2 regions of the Streptomyces sp. cmx-4-9 genome follow, and region 2 is predicted to be linked to the other one. Evidence: riboswitches for the same ligand, from Rfam matches in the RefSeq annotation. Region 2 holds a riboswitch; the other holds the start of a gene.
What was found. A riboswitch is a leader RNA that binds a small molecule or an ion and turns the genes downstream of it on or off. The one in region 2 is predicted to bind cobalamin.
Positions count from the first base shown of each region.

Region 1: linked by a shared signal. The riboswitch ahead of ACLJTM_RS03280 (energy-coupling factor ABC transporter permease) and the one ahead of ACLJTM_RS04290 (ribonucleoside-diphosphate reductase subunit alpha) in region 2 are both predicted to bind cobalamin.

Region 1 is NZ_JAEBEE010000001.1:681,932-691,970, forward strand. Features, by position in the region: gene gcvT (glycine cleavage system aminomethyltransferase GcvT) at 1-127, shown strand, start outside; gene gcvH (glycine cleavage system protein GcvH) at 239-619, shown strand; gene glyA (serine hydroxymethyltransferase) at 635-1,891, shown strand; gene ACLJTM_RS03265 (L-serine ammonia-lyase) at 2,314-3,696, shown strand; gene ACLJTM_RS03270 (hypothetical protein) at 3,772-4,389, opposite strand; gene ACLJTM_RS03275 (hypothetical protein) at 4,561-5,094, shown strand; cobalamin riboswitch at 5,288-5,484, shown strand; gene ACLJTM_RS03280 (energy-coupling factor ABC transporter permease) at 5,513-6,232, shown strand; gene ACLJTM_RS03285 (energy-coupling factor ABC transporter substrate-binding protein) at 6,229-6,552, shown strand; gene cbiQ (cobalt ECF transporter T component CbiQ) at 6,556-7,305, shown strand; gene ACLJTM_RS03295 (energy-coupling factor ABC transporter ATP-binding protein) at 7,302-8,159, shown strand; gene ACLJTM_RS03300 (PadR family transcriptional regulator) at 8,169-8,729, shown strand; gene ACLJTM_RS03305 (EF-hand domain-containing protein) at 8,783-8,995, opposite strand; gene ACLJTM_RS03310 (tRNA-dependent cyclodipeptide synthase) at 9,250-10,039, shown strand, end outside; gene ACLJTM_RS03315 (cytochrome P450) at 10,034-10,039, shown strand, end outside.
Region 2 is NZ_JAEBEE010000001.1:914,221-924,259, reverse strand. Features, by position in the region: gene ACLJTM_RS04315 (tetratricopeptide repeat protein) at 16-1,026, shown strand; gene def (peptide deformylase) at 1,110-1,748, shown strand; gene ACLJTM_RS04305 (helix-turn-helix domain-containing protein) at 2,079-3,050, opposite strand; gene ACLJTM_RS04300 (hypothetical protein) at 3,132-3,359, shown strand; gene ACLJTM_RS04295 (ribonucleotide-diphosphate reductase subunit beta) at 3,356-4,372, opposite strand; gene ACLJTM_RS04290 (ribonucleoside-diphosphate reductase subunit alpha) at 4,372-6,774, opposite strand; cobalamin riboswitch at 6,911-7,069, opposite strand; gene ACLJTM_RS04285 (GNAT family N-acetyltransferase) at 7,087-7,581, opposite strand; gene ACLJTM_RS04280 (CstA-like transporter-associated (seleno)protein) at 7,681-7,878, opposite strand; gene ACLJTM_RS04275 (carbon starvation CstA family protein) at 7,875-10,039, opposite strand, start outside.

The sequences.
Region 1 (10,039 bases), 230 kb from region 2:
GATCGCGATGGCGTACATCGACGCGGCGCACGCCGCGCCCGGCACCTCCGGCGTCGGCGTCGACATCCGCGGTACGCATGAGCCGTACGAGGTCGTGGCCCTGCCGTTCTACAAGCGGCAGAAGTAGTTCCGCGACGATCTCCGCCGCCCGGGCCGCTCCGGCGCGCCCGTGGGGCCGCGTCTCGCTTCCCGAGACCACCGTTCGTATCCACTCCCCCGCATCCAGGAGAATCAGGTCATGAGCAACCCCGAGAAGCTGCGTTACACCAAGGAGCACGAGTGGCTGTCGGACGCCGTGGACGGCGTCGCGACGGTCGGCATCACGGAGTTCGCGGCCAACGCGCTCGGTGACGTCGTCTACGCCCAGCTCCCCGAGGTCGGCGACACCGTCACCGAGGGCGAGACCTGCGGCGAGCTGGAGTCGACCAAGTCGGTCAGCGACCTGTACTCCCCCGTCTCCGGTGAGATCGTCGAGTCCAACCAGGACGTGGTGGACGACCCCTCGCTGGTGAACTCCGCTCCCTTCGAGGGTGGCTGGCTCTTCAAGGTGCGCCTCTCGGAGGAGCCGAAGGACGCGCTCTCCGCCGAGGAGTACGCCGCACTCACCGCCGGTAACTGACCCCAGGGGACCCTGATGTCTGTACTGAACACCCCTCTCCACGAGCTCGACCCGGACGTCGCCGCCGCCGTCGACGCGGAGCTCGTGCGCCAGCAGTCCACCCTGGAAATGATCGCGTCGGAGAACTTCGCTCCGGTCGCCGTCATGGAGGCCCAGGGCTCGGTGCTGACCAACAAGTACGCCGAGGGCTACCCCGGCCGCCGCTACTACGGCGGCTGCGAGCACGTCGACGTGGTCGAGCAGATCGCGATCGACCGCATCAAGGCGCTGTTCGGCGCCGAGGCCGCGAACGTCCAGCCGCACTCGGGTGCGCAGGCGAACGCCGCCGCGATGTTCGCGCTGCTCAAGCCGGGCGACACGATCATGGGTCTGAACCTGGCCCACGGCGGTCACCTGACCCACGGCATGAAGATCAACTTCTCCGGCAAGCTCTACAACGTGGTCCCGTACCACGTCGACGAGACCGGCCAGGTCGACATGGCCGAGGTCGAGCGCCTCGCCAAGGAGTCCAAGCCCCAGCTGATCGTCGCGGGCTGGTCCGCCTACCCGCGCCAGCTGGACTTCGCCGCCTTCCGCCGTATCGCGGACGAGGTCGGCGCGTACCTGATGGTCGACATGGCGCACTTCGCCGGCCTGGTCGCCGCGGGCCTGCACCCGAACCCGGTGCCGCACGCCCACGTCGTCACCACCACCACGCACAAGACCCTCGGCGGTCCGCGCGGCGGCGTGATCCTGTCGACGCAGGAGCTGGCCAAGAAGATCAACTCCGCGGTCTTCCCCGGTCAGCAAGGGGGCCCGCTGGAGCACGTGATCGCGGCCAAGGCCGTCTCCTTCAAGGTCGCGGCCTCGGAGGACTTCAAGGAGCGCCAGGTGCGCACCCTGGAGGGCGCGAAGATCATCGCCGAGCGCCTGGTGCAGCCCGACGTCACCGAGGTGGGCGTCTCCGTCCTGTCCGGCGGCACGGACGTCCACCTGGTCCTGGTCGACCTGCGCAACTCCGAGCTCGACGGCCAGCAGGCCGAGGACCGGCTCCACGAGATCGGCATCACGGTCAACCGCAACGCCATCCCGAACGACCCGCGGCCGCCGATGGTCACCTCGGGCCTGCGGATCGGCACCCCGGCGCTCGCCACCCGCGGTTTCGGTGCCGAGGACTTCACCGAGGTCGCGGAGATCATCGCGGCTGCGCTGAAGCCCGCGTACGACGCCGAGGACCTCAAGGCGCGCGTCTCCGCGCTCGCCGCGAAGTTCCCGCTGTACCCGACGCTCTAGCCGGCGCGGTGGGGCCCGGCCTTGCTTGTGCACAGGCCGGGCCCTTCGCATGACCGCAGCCCCGGGCGGGTGCGCCCCGTGGCCACGAGCCGGGCAGAGAACGGCACAGGGGCTCCGGACGGAGAAGCCGTCACCCGCCCCCGCAATCCCCTGGCCCTGCCGGCCGCGCGGGCTCCCCGCCCCTGCTTCCGGGCCGTGCGGGCAGGGCGGGCGGGGCGGGCCGGCGGAGCGGGCCCGGCCCCGCCGGCGGGGACCGCTCGGTGCCCCGGCACCGGTCCGACCCGTCCGGTACGCCGCGGCGCCGCCGTCCGGCCGGGGAGCCGTTCACCTCACCGCGTTAAGCTCGTCTGTCGGACAAAATCCGAACAATCCACCGCTCCTGCCCCCTCCCACCCCACGAGCAGACAAGGGAGTCCGCCACCGTGGCCATCTCGGTCTTCGATCTCTTCTCCATCGGCATCGGTCCCTCCTCCTCCCACACGGTCGGTCCGATGCGGGCGGCCCGCATGTTCGTGACCCGGCTCAAGAAGGACGGCCTCCTCGCCCAGACCGAGTCCGTCCGCGCGGAGCTGTACGGCTCGCTCGGCGCCACCGGCCACGGCCACGGCACTCCCAAGGCGGTGCTGCTCGGCCTGGAGGGCCACTCCCCGCGGACCGTGGACGTGGAGGGCGCCGACGACGAGGTCGAGCGGATTCGCACGAGCGGCCGGCTGCGCCTGCTGGGCACGGAGATAGGCGATGGCCACGAGATCGCCTTCGACGAACCGAACCAGCTGATCCTGCACCGCCGGCGGTCGCTGCCCTACCACGCGAACGGCATGACCCTCTTCGCCTACGACGCCGCCGGCGCCCCGCTGCTGGAGAAGACCTACTACTCGGTCGGCGGCGGTTTCGTCGTCGACGAGGACGCGGTCGGCGAAGACCGGATCAAGCTCGACGACACGGTGCTGAAGTACCCCTTCCGCAGCGGTGACGAGATGCTGCGCCTCGCGAAGGAGACCGGCCTGTCGATCTCCTCGCTGATGCTGGAGAACGAGAAGGCCTGGCGCACCGAGGACGAGATCCGCCAGGGCCTCCTGGAGATCTGGCGCGTGATGCAGGCCTGCGTCGCGCGCGGCATGTCCCGCGAGGGCATCCTCCCCGGCGGCCTGCGCGTACGCCGCCGGGCCGCGTCCACGGCGCGCCAGCTGCGCACCGAGGGCGATCCGATGATGCACCGCAGCGAGTGGACGACCATCTACGCGATGGCGGTCAACGAGGAGAACGCGGCGGGCGGGCGCGTGGTGACCGCCCCGACGAACGGCGCGGCGGGCGTCCTGCCGGCGGTCCTGCACTACTACACGAACTTCGTGCCGGGTGCGGACGAGGACGGCGTGGTGCGCTTCCTCCTCGCGGCCGGGGCGATCGGCATGCTCTTCAAGGAGAACGCCTCCATCTCCGGCGCCGAGGTCGGCTGCCAGGGCGAGGTGGGCTCGGCCTGCTCCATGGCGGCGGGCGCCCTCGCCGAGGTCCTCGGCGGCACCCCCGAGCAGGTGGAGAACGCGGCCGAGATCGGCATGGAGCACAACCTGGGCCTCACCTGCGACCCGGTCGGCGGCCTGGTGCAGATCCCGTGCATCGAGCGCAACGGCATGGCGGCGGTCAAGGCCGTCACCGCGGCGAAGATGGCGATGCGCGGCGACGGCACCCACAAGGTCTCCCTGGACAAGGTCATCAAGACCATGAAGGAGACCGGCGCGGACATGAAGGTGAAGTACAAGGAGACGGCCCGCGGCGGCCTCGCGGTCAACGTCATCGAGTGCTGACCCGCACCCCGTGAGGAAGGGGCCCGGCGCATCCGCGCCGGGCCCCGCCGCTTCCCCGGGGCCGGCCGCGCGCGGCTACCTGCGCAGGGCCTTCAGGACCCCGCGGGCGAAGTCGTCCACCGAGGTGTCGAGGGCCGCCAGGCTCTCGGGGGTCGGGGTCGTGCGGGCCTCGGCCGTCACGGTGATGCCGAGCATCAGGTTGCTGTCCCGCACGTGCAGGTCCCGGACCTGGCGCCGTTCGGTCGGGCCGTTGTAGAGGACCCGGTAGGCCTCCTTGCCGACGCCCTCCACCTCGGTGAAGCCCCCGTCCGGCCGGTCGCTGCCGGGCTTGTCGCGCGCCGTGGCGAAGACCTCGGCGGCGAAGTCCACGCTCTCCGCGTAGGCGAGGTCCAGCTCGACCTTCACGTTCCCGTACGCCGCCGGGCCGGATTCCACGAGGGGCTGGACGCACCCGACGCCCGGCGCTCCCCCGCCCGACCTCTTGGTCCGGTCCGCGGCCTCCTCCCGGGCCCCCAGCGGGTCGGCGAGCTCCCCGTACGGCAGGGCGTTGCAGATCTCGTCGGTGGCCTTCCAGGCGTAGCCGCCCTTGCCCTCCTGCGAGACCTCGCCGCCGCCGTCGCCTCCGCAGGCGGTGGCCGCCAGGACGAGGGCTGCGGCGACCAGTGCACGGCAGGGGAATCGGTGTGATCGCATCCGGTTCTCTCCAGTCCCACGGGGCCGTTGTCGGGCATCGGGCAACCAGCCTGCCAGGAACGCCGGTTGCGCACCCGGCGGTTCGCCGGTTCCGCCGTGCAACCAACGGCGGCCGTCCGGTGTCTTCCACAGGGACAGCACCGCCCCGTCTCTGGAGAATCGGGGGACGCCATGAACCGCCTGCGTTCTCGTCTGCACCGTCGACAGCTCACGGCACTGGCCGCGGGCACCCTGCTCACCGCCGGGGTCGCGTTCGCGGCCCCGGCCTCGGCCGCCGCCGCGACGGCCACCGCCACCCGGGCCACCCAGACCCCGCTCGTCGTGAACGCCCGCTGGGGCGGGCACTGCACGTACGACCGGCTCGTCATCGACCTGCAGGGGTACGTCCCCCAGGTCACCGTCACGCCCGTTTCCCAGCTGGTCTACGACGGGTCCGGCAAACCCGTCCCGCTCGCCGGGAAGTTCTTCCTGGAGGTGGGCCTCAGCCCCGCCGCCGGACACGACGACGCGGGACGGAACGTCTACCAGGGCCCGCGCCTGCAGAAGATCTACCTGAGCAAGCTCAAGGGCATCGCCCTGACCGGCGACTACGAGGGGCACGTGACCTTCGGCGCCGCCTTCGACACCCCGCCCGTCCACTCCACCACCGTCCTGCACGCGCCCGAGCGCCTGGTGCTGGACATCGCGCACCCCAACGTGTGCTGAGGCGGGTGCCCGGGGCGGTCTCCGCCCCGGGCGCCCCCGCCCGTCCGTGCCGCGGGAGAGCCGTCGGCGGCGCTCGGGGCAGGGGCGCCGACGCTGCGCGTTCCGCGGGAAAGGAGCCGGCGCAGAGCCGCTCGGCGAGCACGGCACGGGGGGTCCGGTACGGGGCGGGGTTGGTGCGGGTCGGGATGGCCGACTAAGGTCAGCGGGCCTTGGTGTTCGGGAAACCGGTGGAAAACCGGTGCGGCCCTCGCCACTGTGATCGGGAAGTCCGGCTCCACTCCTACGGGAAGCCACTGGGCCCGTGCGGGAGACCGCCCGGCCCCGGGAAGGCGGAGACCCGGGCATCAGCACCCGTGAGCCAGGAGACCGGCCGGGGCGCGTTGTCCATCCACGAGGTGCTGGAGAGGTCTCCCCACTCATGCATATAGCCGAGGGGTTTTTGCCCCCGTTGCACGCGGTCGCCTGGGGCGCCGCGTCCGCTCCCTTCGTCGCGCACGGTGTGCGCGCCCTCACCCGCGAGGTGAAGGCCAACCCGGAGAGCACCCTGCTCCTGGGTGCGGCCGGAGCATTCACCTTCGTCCTGTCCGCCCTGAAGATCCCCTCCGTCACGGGCAGTTGTTCGCACCCCACCGGCACCGGGCTCGGGGCCATCCTGTTCCGGCCGCCGATCATGGCGGTGCTCGGCACGATCACCCTGCTGTTCCAGGCGCTGCTGCTGGCGCACGGCGGCCTCACCACCCTCGGGGCCAACGTCTTCTCGATGGCGGTCGCCGGTCCCTGGGCGGGGTACGGCGTCTACCGGCTGATGCGGAGGTTGGGCCTGCCGCTGATGGCGAGCGTCTTCCTCGGCGCCTTCTTCGCCGACCTGGTCACCTACTGCGTGACCTCCGTCCAGCTGGCGCTGGCCTTCCCGGACGCGGGCAGCGGCTTCATCGGCTCGCTGGAGAAGTTCGCCGGCATCTTCGCGGTGACGCAGATCCCGCTCGCGGTCAGCGAGGGCCTGCTGACGGTCCTCGTGATGCGGCTGCTGATGCAGTCCAGCAAGTCGGACCTGGTGCGGCTCGGCGTCGCGAAGCTCACCGGACCGAAGGCCTCCGGCGACCCGAAGGACGCGCAGCAGGAGGCGGTGGCCCGATGACCAGGAACGCGAAGATCAACACCCTGCTGCTGCTCCTGGTGGCGGCGCTGGCCGTCCTGCCCCTCGCGCTGGGACTCGGCGAGGGCAAGGAGGAGCCGTTCACGGGCGCCGACGCGCAGGCGGAGGCAGCCATCACCGAACTGCGGCCGGACTACGAGCCGTGGTTCTCCCCGCTGTACGAACCCCCGTCCGGCGAGGTCGAGTCGGCGCTGTTCGCCCTCCAGGCGGCGCTCGGCGCGGGCGTGCTCGCGTACTACTTCGGCGTCCGCAGGGGGCGCCGCCAGGGAGCGGCCGCCGCGTCCGCCACCGCGGAGTCGTAGGCGGTGCTGCCGATCGACGTGGCGGCGCACAGCAGCCGCTGGCGGTACCGCCACCCCTTGGAGAAGGCCCTGCTGGGAGTGGGGCTGACGGTCACGGCGGTGGGACTGCCGCCGTGGCCGGGCGGGCCGCTGGTCGCCGCCGCGACCCTGGCGGTCCTGCTCGGACCCGCGGGGGTGTCGCGGCGGCAGCTGTGGCGGGCCTTCCGGGTCCCGCTGGGCTTCTGCGTCACCGGGGCGCTGCCGCTGCTGGTCTCGGTGGGGGGGCCGGACGGGTTCCTGGCGCCGGCCCCCGACGGCCCCCGGCACGCCGGGGAACTGCTGCTGCGCACCTCGGCGGCCTCCCTCGGGGTGCTGCTGTTCGCCTTCACCACCCCGGTCTCGGACGTGCTCCCGCGGCTGGTGCGCGCCGGGGTGCCGGCTCCCGTGGTGGACGTGGCCCTGGTGATGTACCGGATCGGCTTCCTGCTGCTGGACTCGATGGCGCAGGTCCGCCGTGCGCAGGCGGCCCGCCTCGGGCAGCGGAGCCGCGCGGCGGTGTGGCGCTCCCTGGCGGGGCTGGCCGCGACCTCCTTCGTGCGGGCATTCGACCGTGCGGGGCGGCTCCAGGAGGGGCTCGCGGGGCGCGGCTACGACGGCGCCCTGCGGGTCCTGGTCCCGGAGGCCACCGTGTCCTGGCGGTTCCTGACGGCCACCGCCGCCCTGCTGACCGTCCTGGTCGGCACGACCCTCGCCGTGAAGGAGCTGTATCTGTGACCCGCCTGGTGGAACTCGTCGGGGCGGGCTACGCCTACGAGGACGGGCCGGCCGTGCTGACCGGTGTGGACTTCGCCGTCACACAGGGCCGCGCGCTGGTCCTGCTGGGCCGCAACGGCAGCGGCAAGACCACCCTGATGCGGCTGCTCAGCGGGGGCCTGCGGCCGGGCCGGGGCGAGCTGCGGCTCGACGGCGCGGCCGTCACCCACGACCGCGCGGGGCTGACCCGGCTGCGGACCGGGGTGCAGCTGGTGGTGCAGGACCCGGACGACCAGCTGTTCGCGGCCTCGGTCGAGCAGGACGTGTCCTTCGGCCCGATGAATCTGGGGCTGCCCGCCGCGGAGGTCCGCGCGCGGGTCGACGCCGCGCTGGCCGCGCTGGACATCACCGCGCTGCGGGACCGCCCGACGCACCTGCTCTCGTACGGCCAGCGCAAGCGCGCGGCGATCGCGGGGGCCGTGGCGATGGCCCCGCGGGTGCTGATCCTGGACGAGCCGACGGCCGGGCTGGACCCGGACGGGCAGGAACGGCTGCTGGACGTCCTGGCGCGGCTGCGGGCCGAGGGCACCACGGTGGTGATGGCCACCCACGACGTGGACCTGGCGGTGCGCTGGGCCGACGACGCCGCCGTCCTGACCCCCTCGGGCATCCGCGTCGGGCCGGCCCTGGAGCTCCTGTCGGACCCGGAGCTGCTGCTCTCCGCGGGCCTGCGCCAGGCCTGGTCGCCGGCGGTCACCGCGCTGCTGCGCGCCCACGGCCTCCTCGGCCCGGACGCCCCCGGCCCGCGCGCCCCGGAGGCCCTGGCCGGCTGGGCGCGGGGACGGGACGGAAGGAGCCTGCCGGACACTCCCTAGGATGGCCGCATGTCGCTCCCGCACGCCATCCTCACCGCCCTCCTGGAGAAGCCCTCGTCGGGGCTGGAGCTGACCCGGCGGTTCGACAAGTCGATCGGGTACTTCTGGTCCTCCACGCACCAGCAGATCTACCGCGAGCTGGGGAGGCTGGAGGAGGCCGGGCTGATCCGGGCGCTGCCCAGCGAGGTGCCCGTACGGGGGCAGAAGAAGGAGTACGAGGTGCTGCCGGACGGCAGCGCGGAGCTGGCCCGGTGGGTCGATGAGAGCCAGGACCCCAAACCGCTGCGCGATGCGCTGCTGCTGCGGATCCGCGCGGCGGCGGTGGTCGGGCCGCAGCGGCTCGCTCCCGAGCTGCGGCGCCATCTGGGGCTGCACCGGGAGCAGCTGGCGAAGTACGAGGCCATCGAGGCCAAGGACTTCCCGCCGGAGCGCGACGCCGGGCAGGACCGGCTGCGCCGGCTCGTCCTGCACGGCGGGATCGCCCTGGAGACGTTCTGGCTGAGCTGGCTGGAGGAGGCCCTCGCGGAGGTCGAGGACCTGACGCCCCCGGACGGCCCCCGGGCAGCCTGACGCGCCCCCGCCCCGGGCAGGGGGACGGAGGCGCGTACGGGGCCGGAGCGGCCCTACTTGTTCAGGGAGGCCCAGAACTCGTCGAAGCTCAACAGGCCGTCGCTGTTCGTGTCCTTGGCGGCGACCACGGCGTCCGCGACCGAACCGGTGACGTACGCGTCGCCCATCGCCTTCATGGCCGCGCTGTACTCGTCGGCCGTGATGAAGCCGTCACCGTTCACGTCGAACTTGCTGAACGTCGCCCGCGCGCTCTCGATGTCCGCCACTGGGTCCACCCCTTCTTGGTGCTTGTTGACCGGCTCAGGGTAGCGGCCCGCGCGGGGCACCCCCTGCGCGGGTCCCGTTCGAGCGGCAGATAGAAATTCACTTACCCTTCCGTAACGCGGAAGCGATAATTCCAGCCAACAAATCCGGCCCGGACTTGTCACGCTCCGGGATCACGGCATAACGTAACGGCATTGCCGCCACACCAGGAGCGCAGGGCTCCCAGGGACAAGCGGCAATGAGGGCGATCACACAGGTGACGATCACAGCCGACGCATCATTCGAAGTTCTGCCCTTCACCCGCACCTGCCGCCATATCTGGGAAGACGGCGACCATGTGCTCATCGGAGTGAGTCCCGGGAACAGCTACTTCAGCTCCGAGCGCATCACCGGTCTCGCCCGGTGGGCCACGACCCGCTTCGCGCAGGTCGACTTCGTGTACGCAGACCTCCACGTGGACCGGATGTTCGCCGCCTTCGGCTACACCCGGGAGCACGCGGAGAAGCGTGCCGCGAAAGAGATCAAGGCGGTCCGGCGAAGGATTCTCAAGGGTGTGGAGGAATCAGGGGCCCCACACGCCGAGATTCGCGTCAGGGCACTGTCCGAATTCCAGGGCAATCCCGTGTACCAACTGCTGCACCGGCGGGTGCTGCATTTCCTGGAGACCGACGCGGAATTCCGTAAGGGCTGCGAGAAAATGGCCCTCCACTTTGTCGGGTCGAAGTTGCCGGAAGGTGAATCGATCACGGCTGCGCAGTTGCAGGTGTGTTTCGACTACATGGCAGCCGAGCTCCCGTTCTTCGTCGATACCCCGAGCATTCTCGACGTGCCGTCCTCGGTGGCGGCCTACCACGTCAGGATGCCGCTGACCGACGTCCTCTTCGCCCGCGGCGGAGGCCTGCGCGCGACCAGGAACCAGGCGTACGCCGTCGTACGCCCCGAGGCCGCCGCCCCCGTGCGCGAGATGCCCGACCATGCGGCGCCCGAGGGGCCGAGCCGCCCCGGCGACGTGGACCACGTACCGACCGAAAGGATCACCGATGAGC
Region 2 (10,039 bases):
AGGCAGGCGGGAATCGTGAGGATCTTCGGGAAGGTACGGCATCGGCCCTCGGCCTCGTGGCGGCAGGCCACCGACCGCGCGTTCACGCTGATCGGCGACGGTCGGTACGAGGACGCGGGGGCGCTCCTGACCAGAGCCGCGGACCTGGAGCCCTGGCTGTCGGAGTCCTGGTTCAACCTGGCGCTGCTCCACAAGTTCCGGCACGACTGGGAGCAGGCCCGGTCCGCCGGGCTGCGCGCGGTGGCCCTGCTGGACCGCGAGACGGGCGCCCCGGACTGGTGGAACGTGGGGATCGCCGCGACCGCCCTCCAGGACTGGCCGCTGGCCCGCCGGGCCTGGCAGGCGTACGGGCTGAAGGTGCCCGGCGACCCGCACGGCGCGGGCGCCGGCAGCGGCAGGCACGGCGGCGAACCGGTCGGCATGGAACTCGGCAGCGCCGCGGTGCGGCTGTCGCCCGAGGGCGAGGCCGAGGTGGTCTGGGGCCGCAGGCTGGACCCGGCCCGCATGGAGGTCCTGTCGATCCCGCTGCCCTCCTCGGGGCGGCGCTGGGGAGAGGTGGTCCTGCACGACGGGGTCCCGCACGGCGAGCGGGTCACCGCGGCCGGCCCCTCGTACCCGGTGTTCGACGAGATCGAGCTGTGGGCCCCGTCCCCGGTGCCGACCTGGGTGGTGCTGCTGGAGGCGGCCGGGGAGGCCGACCGCGACGCCCTGGAGCAGCTGGCCGCGGACGCGGGCTTCGCCGCGGAGGACTGGTCCTCCTCGGTGCGGCTGCTGTGCCGGACCTGCTCGGAGAGCGAGATGGCCAGCGACGAGGGCGACGGGGAGCACCTGGACCCGCACGACCACAGCGAACCGGGGCATCCGGGCCCGCTCGGGCACCGTACGGCCGGGTCCGGTTCCCTGTGGGTCCCGGAGCGGGAATGCGGTATCGCGGCGCCGCCCGGCCTGGTGCGCGGGCTGCTCGACGGCTGGGTCGCGGACAGTCCGGACAGCCGTGAGTGGCGGGATCTCGAAGAAGTCTGCTGAACCGGGGCCTTAGGCTGTACGGGCACATCGGTGGCCACCGGCGACACGGTGACTTGGTGACTTACGGAAGGCGTACGGCGGACATGGCGCAGCAGGAGAACGAGGTTGTCGGGGCCGAGGTGAACGACGGGTACGTCGTCGACACCGAGGACTGTGCAGAGCGTGAGCTCGCCCACCGGGAGCGCGGCACCGCCCGCCCCATCACGGTGGTCGGCAACCCCGTCCTGCACCGGGAGTGCAAGGACGTCACCGAGTTCGGCGACGAGCTGGCGCAGCTGATCGACGACATGTTCGCCAGCCAGAAGGCCGCCGAGGGCGTGGGCCTGGCCGCGAACCAGATCGGCGTCGACGCCAAGGTGTTCGTCTACGACTGCCCGGACGACGAAGGCAACCGGCACACCGGGGTCGTGGTCAATCCGAAGCTCGTGGAGCTGCCGGCGGGCGCGCGGGTCCTGGACGACTCCAACGAGGGCTGCCTGTCCGTCCCGACGGCGTACGCCTCGCTGGCCCGCCCGGACTACGCCGAGGTCGAGGGCCAGGACGCCCAGGGCAACCCGATCAAGGTGCGGGGCACCGGCTACTTCGCGCGCTGCCTCCAGCACGAGACGGACCACCTGTACGGGTACCTGTACATCGACCGGCTGTCCAAGCGGGACCGCAAGGACGCCCTGCGGCAGATGGCCGAGGGCACCGCGCGCTACGAGACCGTCCCCAACAACTGACGGCCACCGGCCGACCCCGCCACGTGCGAAGGCCCCCTCCCGGGCGACCGGAAGGGGGCCTTCGCACGGTTCGAGCCGGGCCGGACGGGGCCGCGGCGCGCGACGGGACTCAGCGCGGGACGCAGGTCCAGCCGCTGTCCCCGGAGTCGGCGACGGTGCGGACGGTGCGAGACATGAAGGCCCCCAAGCAGTGTGCGAGATCGGTTCGGAACCGGAACGCGGTGCGGGCGTGGTCCGGACATCCGTGTTCACGGTACGTCAGCGTCCGGCTACGGATGGGGCGGGTTTGGGTCAAGTGACCTGTGGTTCTCGGCCAATGAGGGCGTGCCTTCATGCCACGGCGGCGCCGGGCCCGCGGAACGTGCGCCGGAACGCGTTCGGCGTCGTGCCGAGGGTCCGCAGGAAGTGGTGGCGCAGGGCTGCCGCGTTCCCGAACCCGCAGCGGCCCGCGACGGCGTCGACCGTCTCGTCCGTGGTCTCCAGCAGCTCCTGCGCCAACAGCACCCGCTGCCGCAGCACCCACTGGTAGGGGGTCGTGCCGGTCTCCTGGAGGAAGCGGCGGGCGAAGGTCCGCGGGGACATGTGCGCCCGCTCCGCGAGCTGTTCGACGGTGATCTCCTCGTCCAGGTGCCGGGCCATCCACCCGAGCACCCCGCCGACCGTGTCGCAGGACGTGCGGGGCAGCGGGCGCCGGACGTACTGCGCCTGCCCGCCGTCGCGGTGCGGCGGCACGACCATCCGGCGGGCGATGGTGTTGGCCACCTCGGCGCCCTGCTCCTGGCGGACCAGGTGCAGGCAGGCGTCGATCCCCGAGGCGGTGCCGGCCGAGGTGATCACCGGGCCCTCGTCCACGTACAGCACGTCGGGGTCGACCAGGGCGCGCGGGAAGCGGGAGCGCAGGGCGGGGGCGTGCATCCAGTGCGTGGTGCAGCGGCGGCCGTCGAGCAGCCCCGCCGCGCCCAGCATGAAGGCCCCGCTGCACACGCTCAGCACCCGCGCCCCCCGGTCCACGGCCCGGTTCAGGGCCGCCAGGAGGGGTTCGGGGTACGTGCGGACGGGGGCCTGGCGGTCGGCGGGGAGGCAGATCAGATCGGCCTCCTCCAGCCGCTCCGGGCCGTACGGGAGCGTGAGGCCGAAGTGGCCGTCCCCGGTGGGCAGCGGGTTGTCCTCCACCGCGCACACGGCGAACTCGTAGCGCGGCAGGCCCGCTGCGGACCGGTCGGTCCCGAACACCTCGCAGAAGATCCCCAGTTCGAAGGGGGCGACCCCGTTGACCACGGCCACGGCCACATTCGTCAGCATGGCCACAGTGTGGCAGTAATTCGCTCGTTCATGACAGTCCTGCCACTGTCCGCTCAGGGCCGGCCCGGCGAGAGTGGAGGCATGAACACGCTCTGGAACGCCCTCACGGTCCTCGCCGTCGCCGCCCTGCTCGCCGGCCCCGCCCTGCACGGCCTGCTGGCCGAGCACCGCACCGACCGGCAACTGCGCGCCGCCCGGCAGCAGTCCCGCCGCCCCGCACAGGAGCGCCCCCGCCCCGGGATCCGGTCACCCGGATCCCGTTCCCCGTGGGCGGGGGCGCTCGCACCGCGCCGTACGGAACGGACCTAGAAGTCCTCGTCCAGGTCGACCGTGCCCTCGACCGCGACCTGGTAGGCCGACGGGCGGCGCTCGAAGAAGTTCGTCAGCTCCTGGACGCCCTGGAGCTCCATGAACGAGAACGGGTTCTGCGAGCCGTACACCGCCGGGAAGCCCAGCCGGACCAGGCGCTGGTCGGCGACGCACTCCAGGTACTCGCGCATCGAGTCGGTGTTCATGCCCGGCAGGCCGTCGCCGCACAGGTCGCGGCCGAACTGCAGCTCCGCCTCGACGGCCTCCTGGAGCATGTCGGTGACCTGCTGGCGCAGGGCGTCGTCGAAGAGCTCCGGCTCCTCCTTGCGGACCGTGTCCACGACCTCGAAGGCGAAGTTCATGTGCATGGTCTCGTCGCGGAACACCCAGTTGGTGCCCGTCGCCAGGCCGTGCAGCAGGCCGCGCGAGCGGAACCAGTACACGTAGGCGAAGGCGCCGTAGAAGAACAGTCCCTCGATGCACGCCGCGAAGCAGATCAGGTTCAGCAGGAAGCGGCGGCGGTCGGCCTGCGTCTCCAGCCGGTCGATCTTCTCGACCGAGTCCATCCACCGGAAGCAGAACTGCGCCTTCTCGCGGATCGAGGGAATCTCCTCGACCGCGTCGAACGCGGCGGCGCGGTCGTCCGGGTCGGGCAGGTAGGTGTCGAGCAGCGTCAGGTAGAACTGGACGTGCACGGCCTCCTCGAACAGCTGGCGCGACAGGTACAGCCGCGCCTCCGGGGAGTTGATGTGCTTGTACAGCGTCAGCACCAGGTTGTTGGAGACGATCGAGTCGCCCGTCGCGAAGAACGCGACCAACCGGCCGATCATGTGCTGCTCGCCGGGCGTCAGCTTCGCGAGGTCCGCGACGTCCGAGTGGAGGTCGACCTCCTCGACGGTCCAGGTGTTCTTGATCGCGTCGCGGTAGCGCTCGTAGAAGTCCGGGTAGCGCATGGGGCGCAGGGTCAGTTCGAAGCCCGGGTCGAGCAGGTTCTTGGTGTCGGGGGACGTCATCACTGGCAGGCCTCGCAGGACTCGGGGTTTTCCAGGGAGCAGGCCAGCGCATCGGCGTCGACGGCCTGCGGGAGGGGGGCGGCGGGAGCGGCCGCGGGAGCGGCGGCGGCGCCGGACGCGGCGCGGGCGATCCTCGTCGCCGGGCGCGAACGCAGGTAGTAGGTGGTCTTCAGGCCCTGCTTCCAGGCGTACGCGTACATCGAGCTGAGCTTGCCGATGGTGGGCGTCTCCAGGAACAGGTTCAGCGACTGCGACTGGTCGAGGAACGGGGTGCGGGCCGCCGCCATGTCGATCAGGCCGCGCTGCGGGATCTCCCACGCCGTGCGGTACAGCTCGCGCACCTCGGCCGGGATCCAGCCGAAGCCCTGCACCGAGCCGCTGGACTCGCGCAGCGCCTCGCGGGTCTGCGCGTCCCACACGCCGAGCTTCTTCAGCTCCTCCACCAGGTAGCCGTTCACCTGGAGGAACTCACCGCTGAGCGTCTCGCGCTTGAAGAGGTTGGAGACCTGCGGCTCGATGCACTCGTACACGCCCGCGATCGAGGCGATCGTCGCCGTCGGGGCGATGGCCAGCAGCAGCGAGTTGCGCATGCCGGTCTCCGCGACGCGGGCACGCAGCGCCTCCCAGCGCTCCGGCCAGTTCAGCTCCACGTCGTAGTGGTCCGGGTGCAGGACGCCGCGGGCGGTACGGGTCTGCTCCCAGGCGGGCAGGGGGCCGCTGCGCTCGGCGAGGTCGCAGGAGGCCTCGTAGGCGGCGAGCATGATCCGCTCGGAGAGCTTCGTGGACAGGGCCTTCGCCTCGGGGGAGTCGAAGGGCAGCTTCAGCTTGAAGAAGACGTCCTGGAGGCCCATGGCGCCCAGACCCACCGGACGCCAGCGGGCGTTGGAGCGGCCCGCCTGCTCGGTCGGGTAGAAGTTGATGTCCACCACGCGGTCGAGGAAGGTCACGGCCGTGCGGACGGTCTCGTCCAGGCGCTCCCAGTCGATCCCCCCGGTCTCCGCCAGGACGAAGGCGCCGAGGTTGACCGAGCCGAGGTTGCAGACGGCCGTCTCGCCGTCGTTGGTGACCTCGATGATCTCGGTGCACAGGTTCGAGGAGTGCACGACGGTGCCCGGCTCGGCGGTCTGGTTCGCCGTGCGGTTGGAGGCGTCCTTGAAGGTCATCCAGCCCTGGCCGGTCTGCGCGAGGGTGCGCATCATCCGGCCGTACAGGTCGCGGGCGGGCATGGTCTTGCGGGCCAGGCCGGCCGCCTCGGCCTTGCGGTACGCGGCGTCGAACTCGTCGCCCCACAGGTCCACCAGCTCGGGGACATCGGCCGGGGAGAACAGCGACCAGTCGGCGTCGGCGTTGACGCGGCGCATGAACTCGTCCGGCACCCAGTGCGCCAGGTTCAGGTTGTGCGTGCGGCGCTGGTCCTCACCGGTGTTGTCGCGCAGCTCCAGGAACTCCTCGATGTCCGCGTGCCAGGTCTCCAGGTAGACGGCGGCGGCGCCCTTGCGGCGGCCGCCCTGGTTCACGGCGGCGACGGAGGCGTCGAGGGTCTTCAGGAACGGCACGATGCCGTTGGAGTGGCCGTTGGTGCCGCGGATCAGCGAACCGCGGGCGCGGATGCGGGAGTACGACAGGCCGATGCCGCCGGCGTGCTTGGACAGGCGGGCGACCTGGTGGTAGCGGTCGTAGATCGAGTCCAGCTCGTCCAGCGGGGAGTCCAGCAGGTAGCAGGAGGACATCTGCGGGTGCCGGGTGCCGGAGTTGAAGAGGGTGGGGGAGGACGGCAGGTAGTCGAGGCGGCTCATCAGCCGGTACAGCGAGGCGACTTCCTCGACGGCCTGGACGCTGTGGTCCTCGGCCAGGCCGCAGGCCACCCGCAGCATGAAGAACTGCGGGGTCTCGATCACCTGGCGGGTCAGGGGGTGGCGCAGCAGGTAGCGGCTGTGCAGGGTGCGCAGGCCGAAGAAGCCGAAGCGGTCGTCGGCGCCCTCGGCGAGGGTGTGCTCGACCAGCGCGTCCAGCCGGGCCGCGTGGGTCCGTACGAACTCGGCGGTGCGGTCGGCGATGAGCCCCTCGCGGTGGCCGACCGCGACGGAGGCCGAGAAGGAGGTCGAGCCCTGGCCCGCGGCCTCGTCGCGGACGGCCGTCGTCAGCAGCCGGGCGGCGAGCCGGGAGTAGGCCGGGTCCTCGGAGATGAGGCCGGCGGCGGCCTCGGTGGCGAGGGCGCGCAGTTCGGCCTCGTCGGCGGCGGAGCTGCGGCCGCGCAGGGCGGCGGCGGCGACCCGTCCGGGGTCGGTGTCCGGGAGGTCGGCCGTCAGTGCGGTGAGGGTACGCAGCAGCGTGGCCCCCGGGCCCTCGGTGGTGTCGCCGGAAATGGACGCGGCGCGCGGTGCGGAAGGCGCGATGGTCACGGCGGGAGCTCTCCCTCGCTCGGCCGGCCGTCGGCGGGGCAGCAGGGGGCGCATGCGGGCGTGGCAGGAACGCGTACACCGCATGGCGTCCACCGGCCCAACCGCGAGGCCCGGACGTGTCGGCACCCGGTTCGGTCGAGCCGGGTGCGCTGTCGGCAGGTCCTCGGACTTGCGGGTCCACCCGTGGGTGTACGTCATACCGTTGCGGGACAGTTCCGGATTCGCACCGGATTCCCCTGCGGCGACAGCAGGCATGAGCATACATGTGGGGGCGACCGGTTGCGGTAACCCCCACATGTTGTGTCGGCGTGGCTACAGTTGGAGGAGGTACGTGAGGAGGGTCAGGCCCGGGACGGGCGCCCAGTCCCGCTCGGGAGTCCGCACGAAGCCCAGTCGTCCGTAGAGCCGCCGGGCCCCCGTCATGCCGCTCTGCGTGGACAGGACCAGGCGCGTGACGCCCTCCAGCTCCCGGGCGCGGGCCGTGCAGGCGCGGACCAGTGCCTCGCCCACGCCGCGCCCGCGGGCGGCGCGGGAGACCGCGAGCATCCGGAACTCCGCCTCGCCGGGTCCGGCGATGTCGCACAGCGGGCTGCCCGGTGGGGCGAAGGTCACACCGCCGAGCAGGACGCCGTCGTCGACCGCGACGAGCACCTCCCCGTCGGCGGCCCGGGCCGCGACGTCGCGCAGCACCTCCGCGTAGAAGGCCTCGCCGGGGCCGAGCAGTCCGTCGCCCAGGTAGGCCTGCGCGGTGATCTCGCCCAAGGGTCCGTACTCGGCGGGCAGCGCCGCCCTGATCACGATGTCCATGGCGTCGAGTGTGCAGGACGGCCCCGCGGCCGCCGGGGCGCGGGGGCGCCGGGCACGGCGAAGGGCCCCGCCGGACGGGCGGGGCCCTTCGCTCCCTGCTCAGCAGCAGCGGAAGCCCTCGCGGGGATCGGCCTCGCGGGAGTCCGTACGGGCCCGTTCGAAAGCGCGCCGGGTCAGGACCGGGGCGGCCGGGTCGTGGGAGCGGGCGTGGGCGACGTACCGGTCGTATGCCGCCTCACCCGTGAACTCCTTCAGGTGGGACCAGGCCTTCGCGAGCGCCCCGCGCAGCCGGTTCACGAGGCCACCGGCTCCTTGACGGCGCCGCCGCCCGCGTCCAGCCCGGCCGCGGCGAGTTCCGCGCGCTCCTCGGCGGTCGGGATCAGGCCGGCGGGGGCGACGATCTTCGACTCGGTCCACGGGACCTCGGACAGCTTCACCGACGCCGGGTCGACGGCGGCCTTGTAGCAGGTCCGGGCGGCGTCCAGCAGCACGATGACGATCAGGACGGCGAAGAGCACCGACAGCACGCCGTCGACCGTGGCGTTGGTGACCACGGTGTGCATCTCGCCCATGGTCTTCGCGGGCGGCAGCACCTTGTCGGCGTCGATCCCGGCCTGGTACTTGTCGCGCTGGGCGAAGAAGCCGACCTTCACGTCCGCGGAGAAGATCTTCTGGTAGCTCGCGGTCAGGGTGACCGCCACGTCCCAGGCCAGCGGGACGGCCGTCACCCAGGCCCACTTGAGCCGGCCGGACTTGACCAGCAGCGTGGTGCAGACGGCCAGGGCGACCGCGGCGAGCAGCTGGTTCGCGATGCCGAACAGCGGGAAGAGCTGGTTGATGCCGCCCAGCGGGTCCTTGACGCCCACCCACAGGAAGTAGCCCCAGCCGCCGACGACGACCGCGCTCGCGAGCCACACGCCGGGCTTCCAGCTGACGTCCCGGAAGGACTTGTGCACATTGCCGAGGGTGTCCTGGAGCATGAAGCGTCCGACGCGGGTGCCGGCGTCGACCGTGGTCAGGATGAACAACGCCTCGAACATGATGGCGAAGTGGTACCAGAAGGCCTTCATCCCGGCGCCGCCGATGACGGCCGAGAAGATCTCCGACATCCCGAGGGCGAAGGTGGGGGCGCCGCCGGTACGGGAGAGCAGGCTGGCCTCCTCGACGTCCTTCGCCGCCTGCGCGAGGGCGTCCGGGGAGATGGCGAACCCGAGGTTGGTCACGGCGGCCGAGGCGGTCTCGACCGTGGTGCCGATGACGCCGCCGGGGGAGTTCACGGCGAAGAACAGGCCCGGGTCGATGATGGAGGCCGCGATCATCGCCATGATGGCGACGAAGGACTCGGTGAGCATGGCGCCGTAGCCGATGACCCGTACCTGGGTCTCCTTCTGGATCATCTTCGGGGTGGTGCCCGAGGAGACCAGGGCGTGGAAGCCGGACAGCGCTCCGCAGGCAATGGTGATGAACACGAAGGGGAACATCGATCCGGCGAAGACCGGGCCGTCGCCGCGGGAGGCGAACTCGGTGACGGCGGGCATCTTCAGGGTGGGCATCGCGATGACCACGCCCACCGCGAGCAGGGCGATGGTGCCGACCTTCATGAAGGTGGAGAGGTAGTCGCGCGGGGCGAGCAGCATCCACACCGGCAGGACCGAGGCGATGAAGCCGTACCCGACCATCCAGACGACCAGCGTCTCCTTCTCCAGGGTGAAGGTGTCGGCGAGCGAGGACTCGGCGACCCAGCCGCCTGCGACGATCGCCAGCAGGAGCAGCGCGACGCCGATGACGGAGACCTCGGTGACCCGGCCCGGCCGCAGGACGCGGAGGTAGAAGCCCATGAAGAGGGCGATCGGGATGGTCATGCCGATGGAGAAGACGCCCCACGGAGAGTGGGCCAGCGCGTTGACGATGACCAGGGCCAGCACCGCCAGCAGGATGATCATGATGGCGAACACGGCGACCAGCGCGGCGGCTCCGCCGACGGGGCCGATCTCGTCCCGGGCCATCTGGCCGAGCGAGCGGCCGTCGCGGCGGGTGGAGAAGAACAGCGTGACCATGTCCTGGACGGCGCCGGCGAAGATGACGCCCGCGACGATCCAGATGGTCCCCGGCAGGTAGCCCATCTGAGCGGCGAGCACGGGCCCCACCAGCGGGCCGGCGCCGGCGACGGCGGCGAAGTGGTGGCCGAAGAGCACCCGCCGGTCGGTCGGATGGAAGTCGACACCGTTGTCAAGGCGTTCGGCGGGGGTGGCCCGCGTCTTGTCCACCTTCAGTACGCGGTGCGCGATGAAGCGGGCGTAGAAGCGGTAGCCGATGGCGTACGAGCCCAGCGCGGCGGCGAGCAGCCAGGCGGCCGAGATCTCCTCGCCCCGGGAGAGCGCGAGGACGCCCCAGCCGATGGCGCCGATCAGCCCGACGAGCACCCAGGCGGCGATGGACTTGGCAGAGGGCGAGCCCG